Regions from separate parts of the Sphingomonas sp. CFBP 13706 genome, predicted to be linked through region 2. Evidence: riboswitches for the same ligand, from Rfam matches in the RefSeq annotation. Region 2 holds a riboswitch; the other holds the start of a gene.

Region 1 (12,286 bases), on a different contig from region 2:
CGCCGTCGGTAGCGACGCGAACGACAATGCGCCCAGCATCGAGAACGGTATGGCAGCGGAGAGGAACAGCAACACGGGCCGCCAACGGATTGGCGCCAGCCCAGCCCATCCCGGCCGGCGCACCGTTGCCGATGATCTGGACGATCGTCAGCAGCGTCACCGCTTCGGTCACGCCGACGACTTAAATCAGCAGCGGCAGCAACAGCAGTGCCCCGCCAAACCCGGCCGAACCCGAGATTGCAGCAGCCGCAAATGCACCGACGATCAGCAGCCCATATTCGATCATTGGTGTCATCGGTCGAACCGCGGCATGACCGACCAGTGTTCCAGCTGCTTGTAGACGATCACCTTGTCGCCGAGCAGGTCGCCATGTCGCCGGCAGAACCGGTCGAGCTGGTCGCGTTCGCCGACGAGTTCGACGCAGATCGTCAGATGGGGATCGGCCGCCTCCGATCCGTTCTCGCGGATCTGGCCGTGGTTGCTGAACCCATAGTGCGTGTGTTGCGCGACGGCATTGATGATGCCGTCTGGATTAGCTCGCGATAGAGCGGCTTGGCAGCCCACAGCGTACGCAGGCTGCGCTCACCAATTCGGTCGGACGGTTTCATGTAGATACGCAGCATGCCGATTTCGCGATGCTGGACGGTGAAACGATTGGGCATGGACAAACCCTCGATTGGTGGGGGGATCAGGAGCGTGGGCTTCGCGAGGCGCGGTGTGCCCGCGCCTCGCGAAGCGTCGCGTTCGGGGTGAGGCCGGTCGCCGGCACCTTCGGCACCGCGACGCGCTGCGACAGGTAGATGCCGTTATGACCGGAGCAGAGGTAGGCGACGAAGCAGGCCACCGCGATCGGCACCGCATAGGCAGCGCCGAACAGTTCGATGCCCATGAAGGTGCAGGCGAGCGGGGTGTTGGCCGCGCCCGCGAACAGCGCGACGAAGCCGAGCGCGGCGAATACGCTGGTGGGCACGCCGAACATGGGGGCGAGTGCGTTGCCGAGCGCCGCGCCGATGAAGAACAGCGGTGTCACCTCGCCACCCTTGAAGCCGGCGCTGAGCGTGACGACGGTGAACAGCAGCTTGATCGCCCAGCTCCACGGATGCGTGTCCGGTCCGAAGAAGCTGGCGATGGTGAGGCTGTCGGGCGTCGCTGCCAACGTGCCGAGTCCGAGATAGTCGCGCGTTCCGAACAGGTAGACGAGCGCGATGACCGCGATGCCGCCAATGGCGGGGCGTAACGGGCCATAGGAGACGATGCGCTTGAGCCACCCGCCGAGCGTGTGATTGGCTTCGGCGAAGGCGAGACCGACCAGCCCGAACGCAACCCCGGCGACGCCCGCCTTGGTGACGAGCAGCGCATCGACCGGCACCAGCGCATCGATCCGGTAGACGCCGTGATGGATGCCCCAGGCAAGGCACGTCCAGTCGCCGACCAGTGCCGCGACCAGGCACGGCACCAGCGCGCGATATTCGACACGCCCGATCGCCAACACCTCCAGTGCGAACACCGCCCCTGCGATGGGCGTGCCGAACACCGCGCCGAACCCGGCCGCAATGCCCCCCATCAGCAGGATGCGGGTGCCGTCAGCATCGAGCTTGAGCGCGCGACCGAAACCGCTGGCGAGACTGCCGCCCAACTGGACGGCGGTGCCTTCGCGCCCGGCCGAACCGCCAAACAGATGGGTCACCACCGTGCCGAAGAAGATCAGCGGTGCCATCCGCAGTGGCACCCCCCCGCCCGGTTCGTGGATCTGCTCGACAATAAGGTTGTTGCCGCCCTCCACCGAGCGGCCGGTCAGATGGTAAAGCAGTCCGACCACGAACCCGCCGATCGGCAGCAGGTAGAGCAGCCAGGGAAAGGCAAAGCGAAGCCGGGTCACGGCATCGAGGCTCCACAAGAAAGCCGCGCAGAGCGTTCCCACCATTGCGGCCATCGGGACCAGGATCAAGGCCCATCGCAGCACCGACATGGCATGGGTGCGGCGATCGCGAATGAACGCTGCCATGTTGAACTGGTCGTAGAGATTGCGAAATGTCGCGCGCACGATTCCTCCTTGCTGCCTTGCGGCGCCTGGTAGGAATCATCGACCCTTGCGAGGGCGGTTCGGCCGAATGGCCCGGCGGAAATCCATCGCCGTGCCGAGCATATGCTGTCCGACGGCGACCTGGTCAACCATCGGCAGGGTCACGATGAGACCATTGTTTTGCTGAGGATCAATAATTGGCTCAACCATGGAATAAATCTCGACGGGCGTCGTCTACGCTTTCGAGACTGATGCGCCGGAGGCTTATGCGTAGACGAAATTGGATGCTGGGTCTGACTGCTTCGGCCATGCTCACCGGCGCAGTCGCGGCCGCCCCCGCCGATGGCTACGCCAGCATGGTATCTGCCGCGATGGACCGGATGATGGCGGGCATGATGGTCAAGCCGTCCGGCGACGTCGACCGCGACTTCGTCGCAATGATGCTTCCGCATCACCAGGGCGCCATTGATATGGCGGTGGCAGAGCTGCGCTACGGTCATAACGAGCAGCTCAAGCGCATTGCGCAGGAGATCATCATCGATCAGCAGCAGGAGATCGCCGCCATGAAGTTGGCGATTGGTCAGCCGCTACCCCCTTCGACGCCAGCCCCGACGCAGGGCGGCGACTACCACAGCCATATGGAGCACTGACATGATCCGGACCTTCCTGCGCTCGGCCGCCTTGCTGATGAGCGCCGCACCGGGCATTGCCATGGCCCAGCAGGCGCCGTGGAACGCCAAGGACGTGCCTGTCAGCCACCGCGACCGCGTCTATGCATCCGAACAATTCTCCAACACGGTGTCGGTGACGGACCCGGCCGACAACAGGTTGCTCGGCGTCATCAAGCTCGGCGATCCGCAGCCGATGAATTTTTCCCCGCTCTACAAGGGGCAGGTGCTGGTTCACGGCCTCGGCTTCTCGCCGGACGGGAAAACACTGGCGGTCGTGTCGATCGGATCCAACGCCGTGTCGTGGATCGACACCGCCACCAACACCGTCAAGCACACGACCTATGTCGGGCGCAGCCCGCATGAGGCGTTCTTCACGCCGGACGGCAAGGAGGTGTGGGTTACGGTACGCGGCGAGGATTACATCGCCGTGCTCGACCCCAAGACGTACAAGGAGACCGGTCGCATCAAGACGCCCGGTGGTCCGGGCATGACGATCTTCTCTCCCGATGGCCGATACGGCTATGTCTGTTCCTCGTTCAATCCGGTGCTGGCCGTGTTCGATGTCTCGACCCACGCGCAGGTCGGACAGGTGGCGCAGCCGAGTCCGTTCTGTCCCAACATCGCCGCGACGCCGGACGGCAAGCAGGTGTGGTTCACGCTGAAGGACATCGGCAAGACGGTCGCATTCGATGCCAAGCCGCCTTTCGCGATCCTCAAGGTGCTGGATACCGGACCGATCACCAATCACGTCAACTTCGCCCGCACGGTCAGGGGACAGTTCGCCTATGTCACGGTAGGCGGGGAAAACGCGGTGAAGGTGTTCCGCACGTCCGACTTCGCGCTTGTCGCCACCATCCCGGTCGGCAAGATGCCGCACGGTGTCTGGCCATCGGGCGACGGCCGGCGCATCTATGTCGGGCTGGAGAATGCTGATGAACTTGCCGCGATCGACACCGCCGGCAACAAGGTCGTTGCCACCGTGCCGGTCGGACAGGCACCGCAGGCGATCGCCTATGTGCCGAACGCTATTCCGACAGGCCTCGGCACCGACAATCTTCAACCGCTCGGTACGGCAGGCAAGGCGGTGCATCTGAACATGGGGCCGGTTCGCGGCAATGGTGCTGCAAGCAGCATTACCCTCTTCGACCAGGGCATCATTCAGGTCGTGCAGAGTGCCGTTACCGGTTTGCAGCCCAAGAAGCCTTACATGCTCGTGCTCACCGCCAACGCGGACGGCAGCGGTGCGGTAGAGCCGCTTGCGAACTTCATGAGCAATCCGGCAGGTGCGGCGATCGTCAACGCGTCGGGTCCGATCCGGCAGATCGTTCAAGGCAGCACCGCGGCACCCCGGCGTTTTCTGGCGGTCGCCGAGGTGGTGAACGGCGCTCCGGGCCGCATCGTGCAGGTGCAGCGCGACTGAGATGGACCCGCTTGCCGCCGCGATCGAGCCACTGATCCCCGGTCTGCGCCGCTATGCCCGGTCGTGGTTGCGCGATCCGGCGATGGCGGATGACGTGGTGCAGGATTGCCTTGAGCGCGCGGTCGGGCGCTGGCGCCAGCGACGGGGTGCGGAGGTCCGCCCATGGGTCTACGCGATCCTGCACAATCTGTTGGTCGACCATCAGCGGCAGCACAGTCGGCGAGGTACGGCGGTTCCGCTCCACCTCGTCGACGACGCTGCGCTCGGCCGCCCGGCCGATCAGGACGTAGGCCTGCACCACCGAGACCTGTTGCGCGCACTTGATGCGTTGCCCGAGGAGCAGCGGACGGTGCTGCTCCTCATTTCCGTCGAAGGTCTGTCATATGGGGAAGTCGCTGCCGTCGTCGGCGTGCCGCTGGGAACGGTGATGTCGCGCATATCGCGGGCGCGCGACCGTCTGGCGACGCTCCTCCGCGAGGGTGAACGGCCACGATTAAGGAGTATTCGATGACCAGCCCGATCGGAGAGGACGATCTGGCCGCGTGGATCGATGGAAGGCTGTCGCCCGAGCGGCAGCGTCTGGTCGACGCTTACCTTGAAGGCCAGCCGGACGTGCATGCCCGTTTGCGGGAGCAGGCGGAGCAGGCGCGAGCCCTTGCGTCCCTGTTCGCTCCCATCGCGGAGGAACCGATCCCGGCGACGATGCGCGTCGCAGCCATCAGGGGACGGCAACGCCAACCGCCTTGGCAACTCGCCATCGCCGCGTCGCTTCTGCTGGCGGTCGGATTTGGCGGTGGTTGGTCGAGCGCGCGGTGGAGCGGCGAACCCCACGCGGGCATCGCGGCGCTGGCCAATGAGGCGAGCGACAATTTCCGTGTCTATGCCGCCGACCGGATTCGACCGGCGGAAATCGGCCCCGACCAGCGCGCCATGCTGATCCGATGGACCTCCAGCCGATTGGGTGAGCGCGTGACCATCCCGGACCTCAGCACAGCGGGTTACCGCTATGGCGGGGGGCGATTGGTCGCGACGCCCCACGGCCCTGCAGCGCTGCTCCTCTATGATGGACCGCAAGCGTCGAAGCTTGCGGTGCTGACGAGGCCCATGCAAATCGACAAGAGCGCAAGCATGACCAGCACGTCCAGCGGGACCATGGGCCGGGTCACATGGGCGGTCGACGGGATCGGCTATAGTGTGGTGGGGGAGCGCCCCGCTGCCGAGCTGCATCCGATCGCCAACGAGGTCCAGCGCCAGGCCGATGCGGCGCTTGTGTCCTGATAGCACCTGGCCAGTTCTCAGCGCCGACAGGCACTGGGCGGACCAGCGGGATCACGGCTTGCGCGCGGCATCGTTCCGGTCGGCCTCTGCCGGAGTCAGCCTGGCCCGTTCGCGAATGCGACGTTCGAGTGGAGCGCCGACGAACAGTACGAGCATCGCAAGGCTCAACCCGCCGATGATGAGCGGCCACACCTCCAACCCTGCTGCCGCGCCGATCGTGGCTGTTACCCAGATGCATGCGGCAGTCGCCAATCCATGCACTTCCTGACCCTGGCCGACCCGCAGCACAGCGCCGGCACCGATGAAGCCGACGCCGGACAGAATGCCCTGCATCGCCCGTCCTGCGGCATCGGCGTTCACATTCGGCAAGCCACTGTGTACGATCGCCTGCACGGCGATGCAGCTCGCCAGACCGACGAGGCCCAGCGTCCGCAAGCCCATGATCTGCCGGTTCTCGCGCGAGCGTTCCCAGCCGAGCACCATCCCAGCCGCGGTCGCCACCACCAGCCGCCCGATCGCATCGATCCAAAAGCCGAGATCCGGTGCCGCTGACGCTTCGATCATTCGACCAGCACGTGCACATGATGCCAGGCGGTGCACAGATAGCCAGCGAAGTTCCACATCGTATCCGGCCGCTCGGGCTGACCCTGTCCAGTGTCGTCGAAGGCGCGCACGACAAGGTGCTGGCGCCCCTTGTCGAGCGTGGCGTCGAGGGTCCAGCGCCGCCAACCCCAGTGCGCCTCCGGATCATCGGTGAACGTCGCCTGTTGCCAGTCGCGACCACCGTTTACCGACACTTCGACCCGAGAGACGCGGCGATCATAGGCGATGGCATAGCCCTCGATCCGCACCTCCCCGGCCGGCAAGCTTTCGCCAGAGCCGGGCACGCAGATCGCGGCGTTGAGCGGCATGGCATTGATGGTCAGACCCTGGCTCCAGTCGACGGTGTCGCTCGTCACATCGGCAGGAAAGAGCTTGTAGTCGTGCGCCTGGATCGGTGCGTCGGATGGCGTCTCGCGCACCTCGATCCGTGTCAGCCATTTGGCGCTCCGCACCCCGGCATAGCCCGGCACCACCATGCGGATCGGTGCGCCGTGTTCGGGCGTCAGCGGCTCGCCGTTCATCGCCCAGGCAATGAGGACGTCGGGTTGCCGCGCCTTGTCCATGGCGATCGAGACCCCGAACAATGCTTCCTCGCCTTCGACGTCCACCTCGTCCGCTCCGGTGAACGCCACGAACAGGTCGGACGCATCCGGCGCACCGACGGCATCCAGTACGTCGGACAGTCGTACGCCGGTCCACTCCGCATTGCCGATCGCGCCCACGTCCCACGGGTCGCCGGACGTTTTTGCGAACTGCTGAAGATCCGTGCGCCGGTTGCCGGCGCACTGGAGAACTGCCGTCACCGTCCGCGTGGCCAACGCGCTCTTCAACTCCTCCACCGAGAAGGAGCGTCTTTCCATGCTCATCCCGCTGACCTCGATCCGGTGATCGGCAGGCAGATCAGGCACCGCACCATGGCTGCGCACGTAGAACAGCGCCTGCGGCGTCAGGAACCGCTCGATCAGCGCGCCGGGCGTCGGCTCGGCGTTGTAGGGCTCGGATTTGCGCTCGATCATATCAGTCATGGACGAACCAACGCCGCAAGCGCGCGGATCGCTTCAAATCTTCAAGACTATCGCAGACGAAGGATTACCGATCGTTCCGATATCCAGATTGAAATAAACGGATCAAACGGTTGGTCGTATCGATAAGATTGCGCGATATAAGCTGCATGACCCTGGAGCAACTCAGAATATTCGTCGGTGTCGCCGAGCGCGAACACGTCACCAAGGCAGCGGAGGTGCTGAACGTCACGCAGTCCGCTGCCTCCGGCGCGGTCGCGGCCCTCGAAGCGCGCTACGGGGTTCCTCTGTTTCACCGTGTCGGGCGTGGCATCCAGCTGACCGAAGCAGGCCGCGGCTTTCTGGAGGAAGCGCGCGCAGTGCTGGGGCGGGCAGCGCATGCCGAGACGATGCTGGCGGACTATGCCGGGCTTGCCCGTGGTTCGTTGCGGATCGTCGCAAGCCAGACGATCGCGAGCTACTGGTTGCCGGCAAAGCTCGCCTCCTTCTACGAACGCCACCCGCAGATCGCGGTCGAACTGGCGATCGACAACACCGAAGGTGCAGCAGCGCAGATCCTGAGCGGCGCGGCGGAGCTCGGTTTCGTCGAGGGCGAGGTGGACGAACCGGCGCTCGCCCTCTGGAATGTCGGGCGTGACCCGATGGTGCTGGTCGGCCATGAGGACGCCGGGCGCGTCGACGAGGACTGGCTTCGCGCTGCACGCTGGATCGTCCGCGAGCAGGGTTCGGGCACGCGCTCGACCTTCGAGGACGTGCTGCGAACGCGCGGGTTTGATCCGGCCCAGCTGACAGTAGCGATGACGCTGCCGTCCAACGAGGCGGTGCGTACCGCGGTCGAGGCCGGTGCCGGCGTCGCTGTGTTGTCGCGATTGGTCGTCGCACGCGCGCTCAAGGCCGGCGATCTGGTCGAGTTGCCGCTTGGGTTACCCGATCGCGCCTTCCACGCGCTGCGCCACAAGGAACGCTATCGCACCCGCGCGGCCGACGCGCTGACGGACCTCATCAAGGAGCAGGTCGCATGACTGCCGACGCACCTTCGGCCCTGACCGGCCTCAAGCCGCTAAGCAGGCTCGATCACCCGCGCGAGATGATCCGCCAGTTCACACCCAACTGGTTCGCCGCGACGATGGGCACCGGCATCCTCGCTCTCGCGCTGCCGCAGGTGCCCAATATCGGCCCCGCGCTCAAACCGATTGGCGAGGTGTTGTGGTTCTTCAACATCGCGCTCTTCATCCTGTTCGCCGGTCTCTATGGCGCGCGCTGGGCGATGTTCGGGCATGAGGCACGGCGCATCTTCGGCCACAACACCGTGTCAATGTTCATCGGGACCATTCCGATGGGCTTGGCGACGATCATCAACGGATGCCTCGCCTTCGGGATCGCGCGGTTCGGTAACGGCATCGTGCCGGTCGCACACGTCCTGTGGTGGATCGACGTCGCCATGTCGCTCGCCTGCGGCGTGTTGATCCCCTACCTGATGTTTACCCGCCACGAGCACAGCCTGGACGGCATGACTGCGGTATGGCTGCTGCCGGTCGTCGCAGCGGAAGTGGCGGGTGCCAGCGGCGGGCTGCTCGCGCCGCATCTGACCGATCCTCACGCGCAGATCGTGACGCTCGCCACTTCCTACGTGCTGTGGGCCTATTCGGTGCCGGTCGCGTTTGGCATCCTCGCTATCCTGATCCTGCGCATGGCGCTCCACAAGCTCCCGCACGAGAGCATGGCGGCATCCTCTTGGCTTGCGCTGGGGCCGATCGGCACCGGGGCGCTGGGTATGCTGGTGCTTGGGGCGGATGCGCCGGCGATCCTCGCGGCGCATGGGCTGGTCGGTGTCGGTACCGTCGCGCAAGGGATCGGCGTCGTCGCCGGGCTCTGTCTGTGGGGTTTCGGCCTGTGGTGGCTGGCGCTCGCGACGCTCATCACCATCCGCTACTGGCGCGCCGGCGTCCCATTCAACCTTGGCTGGTGGGGCTATACCTTCCCGCTCGGCGTCTACACCGTCGCCACCTTCCGCCTCGGTACGACGCTGAACCTAGGCTTCTTCGGTATTGTCGGCACAGTGCTGACGGTCGCGCTCGCGGCGATGTGGCTGCTGGTCGGTGCCAAGACACTCGCCGGAGCATGGCGCGGCAACCTGTTCGTCTCGCCCTGCATCGCTACCCCGAACTGATCCACCCTGATGATCGGATCAATCGGTCCGATCACTTGCAGAACGCCGCTTCGAACCGCCAGCGTGGCTGGCCACAGGAGAGCCTTGTCATGGACAATTTTGACGCCGCGCTGGCGAGTGAAACCAGCCGTCGCCGCTTTCTCAGGCGTACGGCGCTCGGCACCGCCGGCCTTGCCGCAGCACCTGCGCTGGCGCAGCAGCTCGTCGACCTGAAGCTGCCTGGCGGCAATGCCGAGCGGCCGATGACCAGCGCCTTTCCTGGCAAGGGCAGCATGATCCTCCAACGCATCCATCCTCCGCTGTTGGAGACGCCGATGGACGTGTTCGACAAGTCGGTGTTCACGCCCAACGACCAGTTCTTCGTTCGCTGGCACTGGGCCGACATTCCAACCTCGATCGACGTCGAGAGCTTCCGCCTCAACGTCTTCGGCCACGTCAACCGACCGCTGTCGATTAGCCTCGCCCAACTGCTGCGCCTGCCGCGGGTCGAGATGGCGGCGGTCAACCAGTGTTCGGGCAACAGCCGTGGGCTGTTCCAGCCCCGGGTCGCCGGCGCGCAATGGGGCAACGGCGCGATGGGCAATGCCAAATGGCTCGGCGTGCGCCTGCGCGACGTGCTGGACCTCGCGGGGGTCAAGGCAGGCGCGGTACAGGTGCGCTTTGGCGCGCTCGATCAGCCGGTTGTGGCGGACGCCCCTGACTTCGAGAAGGCGCTCGACATCGACCATGCCCGCGACGGCGAAGTGATGATCGCCTTCGGCATGAACGGCGAGCAGCTGCCGCTCCTCAACGGCTTTCCCTGCCGGCTGATCGTCCCGGGCTGGTATTCGACCTACTGGGTCAAGATGCTGAACGCGATCGAGGTACTGCCCGGCCTTGACGACCAGTATTGGATGGCCAAGGCCTACAAGATACCGGCGACACCCGGCGCGAATGTCGCGCCCGGTGCCAAGGACTTCCCGACCGTGCCGATCAATCGCATGATCCCGCGCAGCTGGATGACCAGCCTGCCCGATGGCCAGGCGATCGCCTATGAGGCGTCGATCCCGGTCGGCGGCATCGCGATGGGCGGCGATTGCGGCGTCGCCAAGGTCGATGTCTCGTCGGATGGTGGGCGCACTTGGTACAAGACGACGCTCGGAGTGGACGAGGGCAGGTACAGCTTCCGTCGGTGGGATGGTCGCGTGCCGCTGAGACGCGGTCCCAACCCGATCATGGTGCGCTGCTGGAACACCAATGGGGTCGCCCAGCCGATGAAGCCGATCTGGAACCCGGGCGGGTTCATGCGCGGCAACATCGAAACCACCACCATCATCGCGGCCTGAGGAGCGAGTAGCATGAAGACCCCGTCTACCGGCATCATGGCCGCTGGCCTGATCGGCCTGACCGGTATTATCCTCGTCTCGATCGGGGCGCCGAGCAGCCGCAAGGCGCCTGCCCCGATCTCCGAGACATCCGAGCCGGCACCGCCCACCAGCGTCTCAGCCCGCGGCTTTTCGCTCGCCTCGACCAGCGTCGACCTGCCGGTCGATGACGTTACCTACCCCGATGGTCCGCACGCCGACGTCATCAACGCCAACTGCACTTCGTGCCACTCGGCTAGCATGGCGCTGACCCAGCCTGCGCTATCGGCGGATCAGTGGAAGGCGACCGTCACCAAGATGCGCGAAGTGTACAAGGCTCCGGTGGCCGAGAAGGACGTCAACGCGATCGTCGCCTATCTCATCGCTATGCCGAGCCACAAGGCGGCACCCGCGACAGGCAAGGCACAGGATCCCGACCCCAAGGCGGCTCCCGATGCCTCAGGTGGAACAGGCTAACCGATCTCCTTCCATAATCCCGAAATACCATCGTTTGTGGGACGGTCGCCAGCAGTGAACTGCAACGCGCCGACACTGCCTTGCGAGCGGACAGAAGGAAGAGCTTCAACCCTCAATGAAGCTTCATCGGTGCCGTTTGGTAGGGTGCCGTTTGGTCCTCCTTGGTTAGGACTCCAGGCGGACCAAAGGGCCAATCCGAGCTAAATTCTTAATGTCCCTTTTTGGCGGAAATCGGACCGGCCAGAGTAGGAACGCAGAGGGTATACCTGAAACGCACCGGCGGGAAATTAAGTATATAGAGGCGAGGCGGCAGGAAGGGGGACGGGGAGGGCGGTATTCGTCTGGAAAGCGGACGGACCGGAAGCGCCCAGTTGCGGACAATCAAGCGCGCGGCAGCAAAGTCCAATACCAGTCATTTGTTCATGCAACCTGACCTTGCAAGGGGCGCGCACAATCTGCCCTGCTCGTACAGTTCAGGTGACCGTCTCCTTACGAGGCCGCGACGGCCCACATCGGCGCTTTACGCGAGATCATCCAGTCCCCGATCGCAGGGCGGATGAAGAAGGCGATTATATCAATGATCGCGTGGGCGATCATGACCCGCATCAACGATCCATGATGAAGGTAGTAAACCGTCAACAGCGCGCCCGCAGCCGTGGTGGCGAGCATCCCCTTTAAGCCATAGTGCGCGTGCGCCAGGCCGAAGCCCAACGCTGACACCACCAGCGAGACCGCAAGCGAGCCCGTGACCTGTAGGAGCAGCAGCGGAAGCGCCAGCCGGAAGAACAGCTCTTCACTGAAACCGGCATTAAGGCTCAGCAACAGCGCGAGAATGGCTTCGCGACGGTTGCGGGGGATCAGCGCTTGGTCCGGGCCCGCTCGCGGCAAGAGGCTTTTCTTAAGCCTCCACCACTGGATCGCGAGAGATAGCCCGATCCCGACGAAGAGGCCGATCCCAATCTGCAGCGATCGATCGCTCGAGACCTCTTCATCGGACTGTAGCAACCGGTTCGCCGGTGTGAAGGCCGAAGGAAATCCTTCGAAGGGCCACAGCGCGTGCGCTAGCCAAAGGCTGACGACGCTTGCACCCACGAAAACCAGGAAGCTTTCGACCAGCCATCGGCGGTAGAGGTTCTGCCGCTCCGTCGTGTCGGATTGCGTCTGGAACCGTGCATACGCGGTAATATCCCGCCGCACCCACCACGTTCCCCCGACGAGCATGACCGCGATCCAAGCTGATGAGAGCACCATATTCGTTTCTTCCCTGTCAGTTTCCTTG
Region 2 (13,109 bases):
ATCTTTGGGCTGAGGCCCGCAACCGCCGCCTGCAAAATCTGGACCTGGCCTTGATCGAACAGCGTGACCTGGCTGCGCCCAGTCCCGGATAGAGTCAGCTGGATCTTCATGCCGGCCTGCGCGAGCGGCACCAGGTTTGCACGGCCATCGCCTACCGGCACCGCGCCGGAAACATATGCCACGCCTTGCGGACCCTGACCGATCGGAATTGTCTCGATGACGGTGTTGCTGGCGGTATCGATCGCCGCGACCGAATCGGCGTTCTCCAGCCCGACATACATCCGCGTGCCGTCGCCCGACGGCCAAAGGCCATGAGGAAGCGCGCCGACCGGAATGCTCGCGACCTGCACGAAGTCGGTAGTGCGGAATACCTTGACGACGTTCTCGGTGCCGACCGTTACATAGGCGAACTGGCCGTTCTTATTGCGGGCGATATTGACGTGGTTGGTGATCGCGCCGGTATCGAACGTCTTCAGCACTGCGAAGGGCGGCTTGGCGTCAAACACCATGACCTTGCCGACGTCCTTCAGCGTCAGCCAGACCTGCGTGCCATCGGGCGTCGCGGCGATGTCAGGGCAGAACGGGCTCGCCTGCTTGACGCGACCGACGATCTTCTTCGAGGCGGTGTCGATCACCACGGTCTCGGGTGTGAAGCTCGAACAGACGTAACCGTATTTTCCGTTCGGCGAGAAGATCGTCATGCCGGGGCCGTTGGGGACGGGGATGCGCGTGGTCGGCGCGAAGGTCTTGCCGTCGAGCACCTGGATATAATCCTCGCCGCGCACCGCGACCCAGACTTCGCGACCGTCGGGGCGGAAGAACGCTTCGTGCGGCGATCGGCCCACATAGGTCGTGTGCTTCACGGCATTGGTCGCAGTGTCGATGAACGTCACCGAGTTCGAGCCGATCGAGATTACCGCCAGCGTCTTGCGATCAGGCGAGAAGCCCATGCCGTGCACGAGCAGCTGTCCTTTGTAGAGCGGGCTGAGGTTCGAGGGGGTCTGGTCGCCGAGCTTTATCACGCCGAGCAGCGTGTTGGTCGACGGATCGATCACCGACACGGTGTTGGAGAACTGGTCCGAAGTGTAGAACCGATCGTGCGCGCTAACAGGGATGTCGGGGGTCGCGTTCGGTACCTGCTGCGCAAATGCCGGGGCCGAAAAAGACAGGGCAGCACAGGCGGTTAAGGTAAAACGCTTCATGGACGGTCTCCGTGATGGGGGTGACCGGTCGCGGTCGGTTCAGTGTGAAGCGGCAACGCGCCGCCTTCGGATAAGATGCCCTGCATCACCGCGATTTCTTGACGCTGTTCGACGATGATTCCCTGGGCGAGCCGGCGCAGGCGTTCATCCTTGCCGAACCGCAGTTCGACTTCGGCCATGTCGATCGCGCCCTGATGATGCGGGATCATCATCTTTGCGAAGTCGCGATCGGGATCGCTCGAATAACCGGTCATCATCGCGCCGTGCATCCGCGCCATCGCCGCATCCATTGCGGACGCGAAACCGTCCGTTTGCGCTAAAGCACCCGTCGATACGGACACGGCTATCGCCGTTAGCAAGGCCGTGCGAGATTTCATCGTCATGCCTTTAGTGTTCCCATTTATGACACGCGAGCGATGAATGCCGAGCGTGACAGCGTAAGTAATTGCGGCGCAGCCGCCGGTCCAACGCATAAGCATGGTCGTTCCGATCATCTAACAAGAACGGTAGGCGATCTATGATCGCGTTTTCGTATTGAAACCATCGCGACTATGCGTTGGACGCGAGGGACATATCGGTCGATCTAGCGGCATCGGACTGGCACGATCACCCGCCGGATCCGCGATAAGGATCAAACGATGAAAGCCACGATCGTTCTGGTTGCCGCGATGTTGGCCTCCGTAGCGCCAGTCCCGGCGATCGCTCAGGCCTATTGGGCTGCACCTGCGGCGGACGACTTTCCCTGCGATATCAAGGCGGTTCAGGCACCGTGGTCGAAGGCTGATATCGACCTTAGTCATCATGACCGGATCTATGTGTCTGACCCGACATCGACGAAGATCGTTGTCATCGATCCTGCAGCGGGCAACGAACTGGGACGCATCGACCTCGCCAAAAGCGCGATAGCTGAGCCCAGCTTTTCCAGCTCCAAAGTCCAGCACCTGGCTGCAACGCGTGACGGGCGGACCCTGGCGGTATCGGCATTAGCGCAGCACAGTGTGACGCTCGTAGATCTGGCCACGAACACGGAACGAGGCCGGACCGTGTTCCAGACGTCGCCTACCGCCGTCGCGTTTACGCCCAATGGGCACGAACTCTGGGTTTCGCTCGGCGATGAACATGCCATCGCGGTCGTGGATCCTAAGACCGCGCGGGAGATCACCCGCGTACCAGCAAGTGGCGGAGCGGGCGCGACCATCCTGTCGCCAAACGGACGTTATGCCTTTGTATCGCTTACTGAAAGGCCGTCCATCCTGGTTGTCGACGTCGAGCATCGGCGCGTCGTCGGACACGTTGCCAGCAACGGTGCAGGTGCGGGAGCAATCGCGGTCTCGCCAGATGGCAAACAAATCTGGTCAACACGCCGCGAGAGCGGCACGACCACGGTCTTTGCTGCCAAACCGCCGTTTGCGGTACGCGAAGTGATAAACACTGGTCCAGCAACGGGCGCGGTCAACTTCGCCCAGCGCGCGGACGATTCCTTTGCCTATGTCAGCGTTGGCGGCGATCAACCTGCAATCAAGGTCTATAGAACCGACAGCCTGGAGGCTGTGACAACCATCCCGCTACAAGCGGCTCCGAGTGCGGTTTGGCCGTCGGGCGATGGTACGAGGATCTATGCCAGCCTGGCCGGAACCAACAAGGTCGCTGGGATCGACACGCTGACGTACACCACCGCGTCGACGATCCCGATCAGTACGGATGCGCAAAGCCTGATCTACGTTCCTGGTGCCGTGCGATCAGGAAAAGGTCTCGCCAATCTAGTGCCATCCGGGCGCGATGCGGCGCTTGCCCTGGCGGCGCGTTGATCGGTCTTACACCGTCTGTAATCTTCCAACGAAAGCCCTTTCCAAAATGACCAAGCCCCCCGTCAGGATCGCGATCAGCGGTGCCGCAGGACAAATTTGCTATTCGCTGCTCTTCCGGGTCGCGCAGGGTGACGTGTTCGGACCGGACCAGCCCGTTATCCTTCAACTGCTCGACGTGCCGCAGGCGATGGACGCAGTACGCGGCGTGGTCATGGAACTGGAGGATTGCGCGTTCCCGCTGCTGGCAGATTTGATCATTACTGATGATCCGATGGTGGCTTTCAAGGACATCGATGCGGCCATGCTGGTCGGGTCTCGTCCCCGCTCGAAGGGCATGGAGCGCCGTGATTTGCTCGCTGCCAACGCAGCGATCTTCAAGACGCAGGGCGCAGCGCTGGACGCAGTGGCCAAACGCGACGCCAAGATCCTGGTCGTCGGCAATCCCGCCAACACAAATGCCTGGATCCTTGCGCAAAGCGCACCGGGTTTTCCTGCCGAAAACATCACGTCGATGATCCGCCTCGATCACAACCGCGCGCAAGGACAGCTTGCGGCCAAGGCGGGTGTCGGTGTCGATGCGATTACGAAGCTCGTCGTCTGGGGAAACCATTCGCCAACGATGTTTGCCGACTGGGGGAATGCCGAACTCGATGGCCAAAAGCTTGCCGACCGTATCGGAGACGAGCCTTGGTACCGCGAAACGTTGATCCCCACCGTTGCGCAGCGCGGAACCGCGATCATCGAAGCACGGGGTGCGTCCTCGGCCGCGTCGGCCGCAAATGCAGCGATCGACCATCTGCGCGACTGGGTGCACGGCGCAGGCGATAATTGGGTGTCGATGGGCGTGGTGTCAGATGGCGCCTACGGTATCCCGCAAGGACTGGTGTGCGGCGTGCCGGTGCACTGCATGAGCGGTGGGTATGCGCTTATCGAAGGCCTTACCTTCGATCCGTTCCAGCGATCGATGCTCGATCGCACGATTGCCGAACTGGTCGATGAACGTGAGGCGGTTATCGACATTCTGAAATGACCAATCGGTATATCTGATTGGAATGACCGTAATCTTTGGTTGGTTCGATTGATCTCCTTTCCCTATCATTGGGGCAAGGAGATCGGGCATGACCCTCGAACAACTCAGGATTTTCGTCGGTGTCGCAGAGCGCGAGCACATGACGCGCGCTGCCGAAGCGCTCAATGTGACGCAGTCGGCCGCAAGCGCTGCCATCGCCGCGCTAGAAGCTCGGCACGGCGTGCCGCTGTTCCACCGGGTCGGCCGCGGGATCGAACTGTCCGAAGCGGGCCGCATGTTTCTGATCGACGCGCGCGCCGTCCTTGGCCGTGCGGCGAGCGCGGAACTTGCACTGGCCGAATATGCCGGGCTGGAGCGCGGCACACTGCGGCTGGTCGCAAGCCAGACGATCGCGGGCTATTGGCTGCCCCGCCAGCTAGCGGCGTTCCATGCGCGCTACCCCGCGATCACGATCGAACTGGCGATCGACAACACGGAAGGGGCCGCGGCGCGCGTGCTCGACGGCGCAGTCGAGCTCGGCTTCGTCGAAGGTGTGATCGACGAGCCCGCGCTCGCGCATTGGACGGTCGCGAACGACCGCATGGTGCTGGTTAGCAACCGCGCTGCCGACACGATCGACGAGGACTGGATCCGCGCCGCGCGCTGGATTATCCGCGAGCAGGGATCGGGCACGCGCTCGTCGTTCGAGGAGGTGTTGCGCCAGCGCGGCGTCGATCCGTCGGACCTCACCACCGCGCTGACCCTGCCGTCGAACGAGGCGGTCCGCAGCGCGGTCGAGGCTGGCGCAGGCGTCGCGGTCCTGTCGCAGCATGTCGTCGCACCTGCAATCGCGGCCGGAACGTTGCACGATCTGCCGCTCGGTCTGCCGCGGCGTCCGTTCTACGCGCTGAGGCACAAAGAGCGCTATCGTACCCGGGCGGCCGATGCGCTGACCGATCTCATCAAGGAGACTGGCAAGTGACCGCCGATTTGAAACCCGTTCTCGATGGCCTGAAGCCGCTCAGCCGGCTCGACTCTCCACGCGAGATGATCCGGCAGTTCACCCCCAACTGGTTCGCCGCGACGATGGGCACCGGCATCCTCGCGCTGGCCTTGCCGCAGGTTCCGGGGGTCGGCGCATCGCTGCACCCGGTCGGCGAGGCACTGTGGTATTTCAACATCGCGCTCTTCACGCTGTTCGCCGGGCTCTACACCGCGCGCTGGACCATGTTCGGGCACGAGGCGCGGCGGATCTTCGGGCACAACACCGTATCGATGTTCATCGGTACGATCCCGATGGGCCTCGCGACGATCATCAACGGGTTCCTGGCGTTCGGCCTGCCGCGGTTCGGCGCCGGCGTGATCCCGATCGCCGAGACATTGTGGTGGATCGACGTCGCGATGTCGCTCGCCTGCGGTGTAGCGATCCCCTACCTCATGTTTACCCGGCACGAACATTCGCTCGACGGCATGACCGCGGTGTGGCTCCTGCCAGTGGTCGCGGCCGAGGTCGCAGGCGCGAGCGGAGGCCTGCTCGCACCGCATCTGGCGGACGCCCATCATCAGTTCGTTGTGCTGGCGACCTCCTATGTCCTGTGGGCCTATTCGGTGCCGGTCGCGTTCGGCATTCTTGCGATCCTGATCCTGCGGATGGCTCTCCACAAGCTGCCGCACGAGAGCATGGCCGCCTCGAGCTGGCTCGCGCTCGGTCCGATCGGCACCGGTGCGCTCGGGATGCTGGTGCTCGGTAGCGACGCGCCCGCGATCCTCGCCGCCAACGGCCTCGGCCAGATCGGCGCAGTGGCGCAAGGAATCGGCACGATCGCCGGGCTGTTGCTCTGGGGCTTCGGCCTGTGGTGGCTGGCGCTCGCGACGCTGATCACGATCCGCTACTGGCGCGCGGGCATTCCGTTCAACCTTGGGTGGTGGGGCTATACCTTCCCGCTCGGCGTCTACACGGTCGCGACCTTCAAGCTCAGCACGACGCTCCAGCTCGGCTTTTTCGGGATCGTCGGCACCGTCCTCACGATCGCACTCGCCGCGATGTGGCTGCTGGTCGGCGCCAAGACGGTCGCAGGCGGCTGGCGCGGAAACCTGTTCGTGTCGCCCTGCATCGCCCAAGCCAATTAAAGGGCCGAACTGATCGTCCTGCCGGATCGAACCGGCGCATCCGATCGACCCGTACCGGGCAGACCGGCGGACAGGTCGCGCATACAGATCATGACAGAAACGGGAGAATGTTGGTGGACAGCCTGGATATGAAACTGGCGCAGGAGACGAACCGCCGTCGCTTTCTCGCAGAGGCTGCGATCGGCAGCGGCGCGCTGATCGCCGCACCCGCGCTGGCGCAGAGCATGGTCGACCTGCATCTGCCGGGTGGCCCATCGGAACGGCCGATGACCAGTGCGTTCCCCGGCAAGGGCAGCATGATCCTCCAGCGGATCCACCCGCCGCTGCTGGAAACGCCGATGAGCGTGTTCAATGGCGACGTCTTTACGCCGAACGACCAGTTCTTCGTCCGCTGGCACTGGGCCGACATTCCGACCGCGATCGATGTCGAGGCATTCCGGATCAAGGTGCACGGCGCGGTCACGCGGCCGCTGTCGATCTCGCTCGCGCAACTGCTGAAGCTGCCGCGCGTCGAGCTGGCGGCGATCAACCAATGCTCGGGCAATTCGCGTGCGCTGTTCCAGCCGCCCGTCGCGGGCGCGCAGTGGCGCCACGGGGCGATGGGCAACGCCAAATGGCTAGGCGTGCGGCTGCGCGATGTGCTCGACATCGCCGGCGTGAAGCCGGGCGCGGTCGCGGTACGGTTCGGTGCGCTCGACCAGCCGGTGGTTGCGGGCGCACCGGATTTCGCCAAGTCGCTGTCGATCGACCACGCACGCGACGGCGAAGTGATGCTCGCCTTCGGGATGAACGGCGAACAGATGCCGCTCCTCAACGGCTTCCCGGTCCGGCTAATCGTACCCGGCTGGTATTCGACCTATTGGGTCAAGATGCTGAACGACATCGAGGTGCTTGCCGCGCCCGACGACGGTTACTGGATGGCTAAGGCGTACAAGATCCCTGACACTCCAGGCGCGAACGTGCGGCCTGGCCAGAAGGATTTCCCGGCCGTCCCGATCAACAAGATGATCCCGCGCAGTTGGGTCACGAGCCTCGACGAAGGGCAGGCGATCGCGTTCGACCGGTCGATCCCGCTGGGCGGCATTGCGATGGGCGGCGATTGCGGCGTCGCCAAGGTCGATGTGTCGACCGACAACGGCAAGACCTGGTACAAGACGACGCTCGGCCCCGATCACGGCAAATACAGTTTCCGCCGCTGGGACGCGCAGGTGCCGCTCACGCATGCGGGTCCGACCAGACTGATGTCGCGCTGCTGGAACACCGCCGGCATCGCGCAGCCGATGACGCCGATCTGGAACCCGGGCGGGTTCATGCGCGGCAACATCGAAACCACCAACATCGTCGTCGGCTGAGGAGCGCTCCCCCATGAAAACGCCTTCCATCGGCACGCTGTCGTTCGGGTTCGTCGGCGCGACCGTCGTTCTTCTGCTCGCGATCGGTGCCCCGAACAGCCGCGTCGCCCCGCCGCCTGCCGCCCCGACCGCACCACCGCCGCCAAGCGTCTCGGCGCGCGGCTTCTCGCTGGTGTCCACTACAGTCGATCTCCCGACCGACGAAGGCCAATATCCCGCCGGCCCGCATGCCGACGTCATCAACGCCAACTGCACCTCGTGTCATTCGGCGAGCATGGCGCTGAACCAGCCGCCACTCTCTTCCGATCAGTGGACCGCGGAGGTCACCAAGATGCGCGAGGTCTACAAGGCTCCCGTTGCACAGGCTGACGTGCCGGCGATCGTTGCTTATCTGACCGCCATGAGCGCAAAGCAGCCGGGCGCCGCGAAGGGCAAGGCGCAAGACCCCGATCCGAAGGCTGCGCCCGACGTATCGGGGGGATCAGGCTAGGCCCATCAACTCACGGCACGCGGTTCTGCGCGCGAAGTGCTGTGCAGCGTGTACGTGTCTCGCGCAGTGTTGCATTGGGGGCAAGGCCGTTCGCGGGCACCTTGGGTATCGCAACGCGCTGCGACAGGTAGATGCCGTTGTGGCCCGAGCAGAGATAGGCCACGAAACAGGCGACGGCGATCGGCACCGCATAGCCGGCGCCGAACAGTTCGATTCCCATGAAGGTGCAGGCGAGCGGGGTATTGGCGGCCCCGGCAAAGACCGCGACAAAGCCGATCGCGGCGAACAGGCCCGTCGGCACGCCCAAGAAAGGCGCCAGCGCGTTACCGAGCGCTGCGCCGATGAAGAACAACGGCGTGACTTCACCGCCTTTGAAACCCGCGCCGAGCGTAACGACGGTAAACAGGAGCTTGATCGCCCAACTCCACGGATGCGTGTCCGGTCCGAAGAAGCTGGCGATGGTAAGGCTGTCGGGCCTCGCTGCCAGGACACCCAGGCCCAGATAGTCGCGCGTGCCGAACAAGAAGACGAGCGCGATAACGAAGACCCCGCCGATCACTGGACGTAGCGGACCATAGGGAACAATCCGCTTGAGCCATCCCCCGACCAGGTGGTTGGCTTCGGCGAAGGCCAGACCAACCAGTCCGAATATGATCCCCGCAACACCTGCCTCCGTCACGAGCAGCGCATCGACCGGTATCGACGCGCCGATCGGGTAGACACCGTGATGGATACCCCAGGCGAGGCACGTCCAATCTCCGACCAGCGCCGCAACGAGGCAAGGCACTAGCGCGGAGTATTCGACGCGGCCGATCGCCAGCACTTCGAGCGCGAAGACCGCGCCTGCGATCGGCGTGCCGAAGACCGCGCCGAACCCGGCTGCGATACCCGTCATCAACAGGATGCGCGTGCCGCCCGCATCGAGGCGGAGCGCGCGGCCGAAACCGCTGGCAAGGCTTCCGCCCAATTGGACGGCGGTGCCCTCACGTCCGGCCGAGCCACCGAAAAGATGCGTCACCACTGTGCCGAAGAAGATGAGCGGCGCCATCCGCAGAGGCACCCCGCCACCAGGCTCGTGGATCTGCTCCACGATCAGGTTGTTGCCGCCCTCCACCGAGCGCCCGGTGAGATGGTACAGTAATCCGACAACGAACCCGCCCACCGGCAGCAGATAGAGCAGCCAAGGCGACGCAAACCGCAGTCGCGTAACGGTATCGAGACTCAGCAGGAACGCCGCACATAGCGTCCCGACGAGTGCCGCCATGGGCAGCAAGATCAGCGCCCAGCGCAGGACAGAGATCGCATGGTCGTGACGATCGCGCATGAATGCCGCGACGTTCAGCGTGCCGACGAGATTGCGAAAGGTAGCGCGCACAATTCCTCCTTGCTGCCTGAAGGCGCCAAGTAGGAATCATCAGCTCTTATCAGAGCGGTTCGGCCAAATTGCCCGGCAGAAATCCATTGCCAAAGTCGATCTATGAGACGTTTGCCCCAACCGTCAATGGGCATATTGGTCGGGCAAATGCTCGGACCGGGCAGTCGGCAGCGTCTATCTAAGCCCGTTATTATGTACCGACCCCGGGTACGCTGCATGCGGGACCGATCGGCTTTGGCCCACGTCGTTTTTGGGCTTCGTCACAAGGGGGTGATACCGCACGAAAGCCGCGGATGCGCTGCGGGGTCTGATCGGCTCGCAGCAAACCTAGGGATGGCTGCTACGAGCGTGCCGTCCAGATGCCGACGAGCGCGGCCAGTGACACGAGCATGAGAAACCCGTTCATCACTAGGAGCAACGTCGCTGGCAGGCGCTTGATGTCCGGTCGTGGCGGCGGGGCGCCTGCGCCCATCTCTCGCCACACCGCAGCGGCGAAGCAAAAGGCGCTGAACAAGATCAGCATGGTCCCGGTCGCCGTCGCCAGCCACGGGAACACGACGTCCTTGAGCAGCGCGCGCGCGCCGATACCGGAAGCGAGCGCCGCCAGTCCGGTACGTACCCAGGCAGCATAGGTGCGTTCGCCGGCGAGGATTGTGCGGTCCGCGGCAAGCTCTGTGCGACGGTCGGCGCTGTCCACCTGCTGGACTGCGCTGTCCTTCAGCTTGCTCGCGCTCTCCGCCAGCTTCGCATGGGCCCGATCGGCGTCGTGCGGCGCGTCCATCAGCCAGCGGTAACGGCGATGCGATGCCAGGCAGTCGAGAGATAGCCGGCGAAGTTCCAGATCGCCTCGGGCCGTTCGGGCTGCATCTGCCCGGCACCGTCAACGGCGCGCACGATCAGGACGTGGAGTCCGGGAGACAGATCGACCGTGACGTGCCACTGCGTCCAGCTCCAAGGCGCATCGGGTTTTGCAGTCAGTTCCGCCTGCAGCCAGTCGGTGCCGCCATTGACGGAGACCTCGACGCGCGAGACCGCTCGGCCGAAGGCGACCGCATAACCCGCGATTTCGCACGCGCCGGCGCTGACATGCGCGCCGTCCACCGGCGCGCAGATCGCAGCATTGAGCGGCATCTCCTCGATAGTCAGACCCCGATCCCAGTCCGCGTCCTCCTTCGCTACCGATGCCGGAAAGAGCTTGTAGTCCTTGGCCTGGATCGGCGCATCGGACGGGCGATCGCGCACCTCGATGCGCGTCAGCCACTTGGCGCTACGAACGCCCGCATAACCCGGCACGACGAGCCGCAGCGGTGCGCCATGTTCGGGGGCCAGCGCCTCGCCATTCATGGCCCAGACGATCAGCACGTCGGGCTCTAGCGCCTTGGCGATCGAGATCGAGGCACCGAACGGTGCTGTCTCACCATCGACATCCACGTTGTCGGCCCCCGTAGTGCCGACGAACGACGCGCCGTCCTGGATGCCGGCTGCGGCGAGCACGTCGCACAGTGCGACGCCGGTCCACGCCGCATTGCCGATCGCGCCCACGTCCCAGGGATCGCCCGAAGTCTTTTCCACGTCTTGAAGATGTGCCCGACGATTGCCGGCGCACTGCATGGTCGCGGTCACTGTCCGGGTCGCAAATGCCGTTTGAAGTTCGGCAACCGTGTAGGAGCGCGGGCGGTCGACTAAGCCGTCCAGCGCTATACGATGATCGTCGGCCAGTTCCGGCGTAGGTCCGTGGCTGCGGATGTAGAAGTTCGCCTGCGGCGTCAGGAAGGACGTGATCAGTTTATCCGGGGGCGTTTCCGCATTGAGCGGCTCCGGACAGCGGAGGATCAGATTCTGTTCGGCGCGATCGGATGCGGTCATGCAAGCGGCCTACCATGATGAAATCAATAGCGAAATCGATCGTTTTGCTAGGCGATGTCACCCAGACTCTTTCGATAGCTTATCCCTTTCTAGACGGCGGTGGAGCGATCACTATGCCGTCGCGCGAAGGCGCCGAGCGCCAGACAGCCTTTCCCGTAGATCGTCGCGATGTGGCTGGACTTGCTACGACGGCTTTGTCCCAAAAGTCGTCGCTAGGTACTAGGGATGACGGAAAACCCTGTCGCCATCGCAGATGCGCGACAAACGGGTGTTTTGCGCCGCCTGAGCCAGCGTGCCGGCGTTTAGGCGAGGCGTGTCAATGATATCAATGATGTCCGCGCCAGCGCTTCCCGAACCCGCACCACGTCGATAAGCTTTCACCTAGGGGGGCGGCTTGTGGACGAGTGGGAACAACGCAACGAACAGGAACGGCGCGATACCGAGACGTTTCGACGCATTCACCGAATGGTGAAGCAGGGCTATGCCCCTGATTGGAGCATTACCGACGTTGAAGATGCCATATGGCTCGACCATCCCGGCGAAGGCCCCGCACTTCAGATATACCCGGATGGCAAGGTTGTTTCGCGTGGCGGCGGCGCAAAGCTCGACCCTCAAGCGGCTGAGGAACATGATCGCATCTACAATGACGACAGGGGCGATCACGACCGGTTCGACCGTTGGCTCGCGACCGTTCCCCTCCCCTCATTGCGCGAGCGCACCCGGGCAGGCCGCGAACGGCTGATATATCAGCCCGGATGCCTCGTGCTTTTTTTTGTGGGAAGCCTAGCATTCGGCAAGGCCCTAGAATGGTCGTGGAAAGCCATCACGGGGGGCTAAACGACGACCGGCCTGAGCGCCGCCGACATGAGGATTGCACCCTTGCAGTGAACGCAATCCATCTTGTGGCCGTCCTCTAGCTCTGCTTCCCAAATACCGTTTCGCTTGCCGCAACCCTCATGGGGGCAGTCGAAGGCAAGTTGATCAAGCACGACTTCAAAATGATCGCCGACCTCGCTTAACGATACCTCAGCCGACTGGATGCACTTCGTGCAACGAACCTTGATCGATGCCGCGCCCTTCGCAGGATTGCCACGATGGACAAACAGGGGATCAGTTCGGCGTTTCACTAAGGTGCCGCAAGCGCAATCCATCTGGAAAACTGGATAATGAGTGCCGCCCGGTACCGTCGCGGTAGAAGCAAGTACCTCATCAATAACTTCGATAATGTTGCCACACTCAGCTCGCCAGTCAGTCGTGTTCGCTTCGCCCTTCAATAGGCTGACAATCGAAGGGGCGTGCAGGGCGTTGCCGAGCTTGTAGTATCGCTTTTTTAGTTTTTTGAAGTCAAGACGAGCCTCAGATCCGATGTCGCGATACTCACCCGTTTGATCGTCGACTTCCCTGATGAACACGGTGCTATCTGCGAACGGATCAATCTCAAGGAGGCGCTCAAGTAGTTTCGGTGCCTGCCAATCGAGCCGCTTAAGATCGCCCAGCTCATCAAGATAGTTGATCGCATGGCCGTATATTAACGCTTCGAGGCCCAGCCTCAATTCAAGCGCAGCATAGATGACTGATCGCTCGTCATTCGATGCAAGCAGCTTGCGGGCTTGATCGGCGGAACGCTGGGCAAGAGCTCGAAACTCATCCCGGCGCGACCAAACATAGTCATGATCCATTCGACAATGGTAGCACGGGCCGCACGGCCATGCCATCCGCACGCGAGCGTTCGGCTAAACCGACGCGCTTTGACGAATGGCAGATTTCGTCTCAACGGGTTAAAGGCTCAAAAATGATCCGCGTCACACTTTCTAAACTCAAAGCTTGGTTCTCACCCGGCGTCTCTAGCAACAGTGCAAACTCAATTAATAAGAGTA

What was found. Region 2 has a riboswitch for fluoride ahead of IFS44_RS18460 (voltage-gated chloride channel family protein). Riboswitches for the same ligand answer to the same signal wherever they lie in the genome.
Region 1: linked by a shared signal. The riboswitch ahead of IFS44_RS20850 (voltage-gated chloride channel family protein) and the one ahead of IFS44_RS18460 (voltage-gated chloride channel family protein) in region 2 are both predicted to bind fluoride.

What each region holds. Positions count from the first base shown of each region.
Region 1 is NZ_JACYVM010000028.1:3,104-15,389, forward strand. It holds gene IFS44_RS20840 (sulfite exporter TauE/SafE family protein) at 1-75, opposite strand, end outside; gene IFS44_RS22505 (DUF190 domain-containing protein) at 292-564, opposite strand; gene IFS44_RS20850 (voltage-gated chloride channel family protein) at 689-2,044, opposite strand; fluoride riboswitch at 2,068-2,144, opposite strand; gene IFS44_RS20860 (DUF305 domain-containing protein) at 2,308-2,673, shown strand; gene IFS44_RS20865 (YncE family protein) at 2,675-4,114, shown strand; gene IFS44_RS20870 (RNA polymerase sigma factor) at 4,116-4,625, shown strand; gene IFS44_RS20875 (anti-sigma factor family protein) at 4,622-5,392, shown strand; gene IFS44_RS20880 (MgtC/SapB family protein) at 5,444-5,956, opposite strand; gene IFS44_RS20885 (sulfite oxidase) at 5,953-7,011, opposite strand; gene IFS44_RS20890 (LysR family transcriptional regulator) at 7,167-8,039, shown strand; gene IFS44_RS20895 (TDT family transporter) at 8,036-9,187, shown strand; gene IFS44_RS20900 (molybdopterin-dependent oxidoreductase) at 9,277-10,512, shown strand; gene IFS44_RS20905 (c-type cytochrome) at 10,525-11,007, shown strand; gene IFS44_RS20910 (CPBP family intramembrane glutamic endopeptidase) at 11,497-12,258, opposite strand.
Region 2 is NZ_JACYVM010000015.1:24,109-37,217, reverse strand. It holds gene IFS44_RS18500 (YncE family protein) at 1-1,202, opposite strand, end outside; gene copM (CopM family metallochaperone) at 1,199-1,696, opposite strand; gene IFS44_RS18490 (hypothetical protein) at 1,841-3,010, shown strand; gene IFS44_RS18485 (malate dehydrogenase) at 3,057-4,040, shown strand; gene IFS44_RS18480 (LysR family transcriptional regulator) at 4,129-5,001, shown strand; gene IFS44_RS18475 (TDT family transporter) at 4,998-6,149, shown strand; gene IFS44_RS18470 (molybdopterin-dependent oxidoreductase) at 6,257-7,501, shown strand; gene IFS44_RS18465 (hypothetical protein) at 7,515-7,991, shown strand; gene IFS44_RS18460 (voltage-gated chloride channel family protein) at 8,002-9,366, opposite strand; fluoride riboswitch at 9,390-9,466, opposite strand; gene IFS44_RS18455 (YidH family protein) at 9,707-10,147, opposite strand; gene IFS44_RS18450 (sulfite oxidase) at 10,147-11,232, opposite strand; gene IFS44_RS18445 (hypothetical protein) at 11,629-12,069, shown strand; gene IFS44_RS18440 (hypothetical protein) at 12,066-12,911, opposite strand.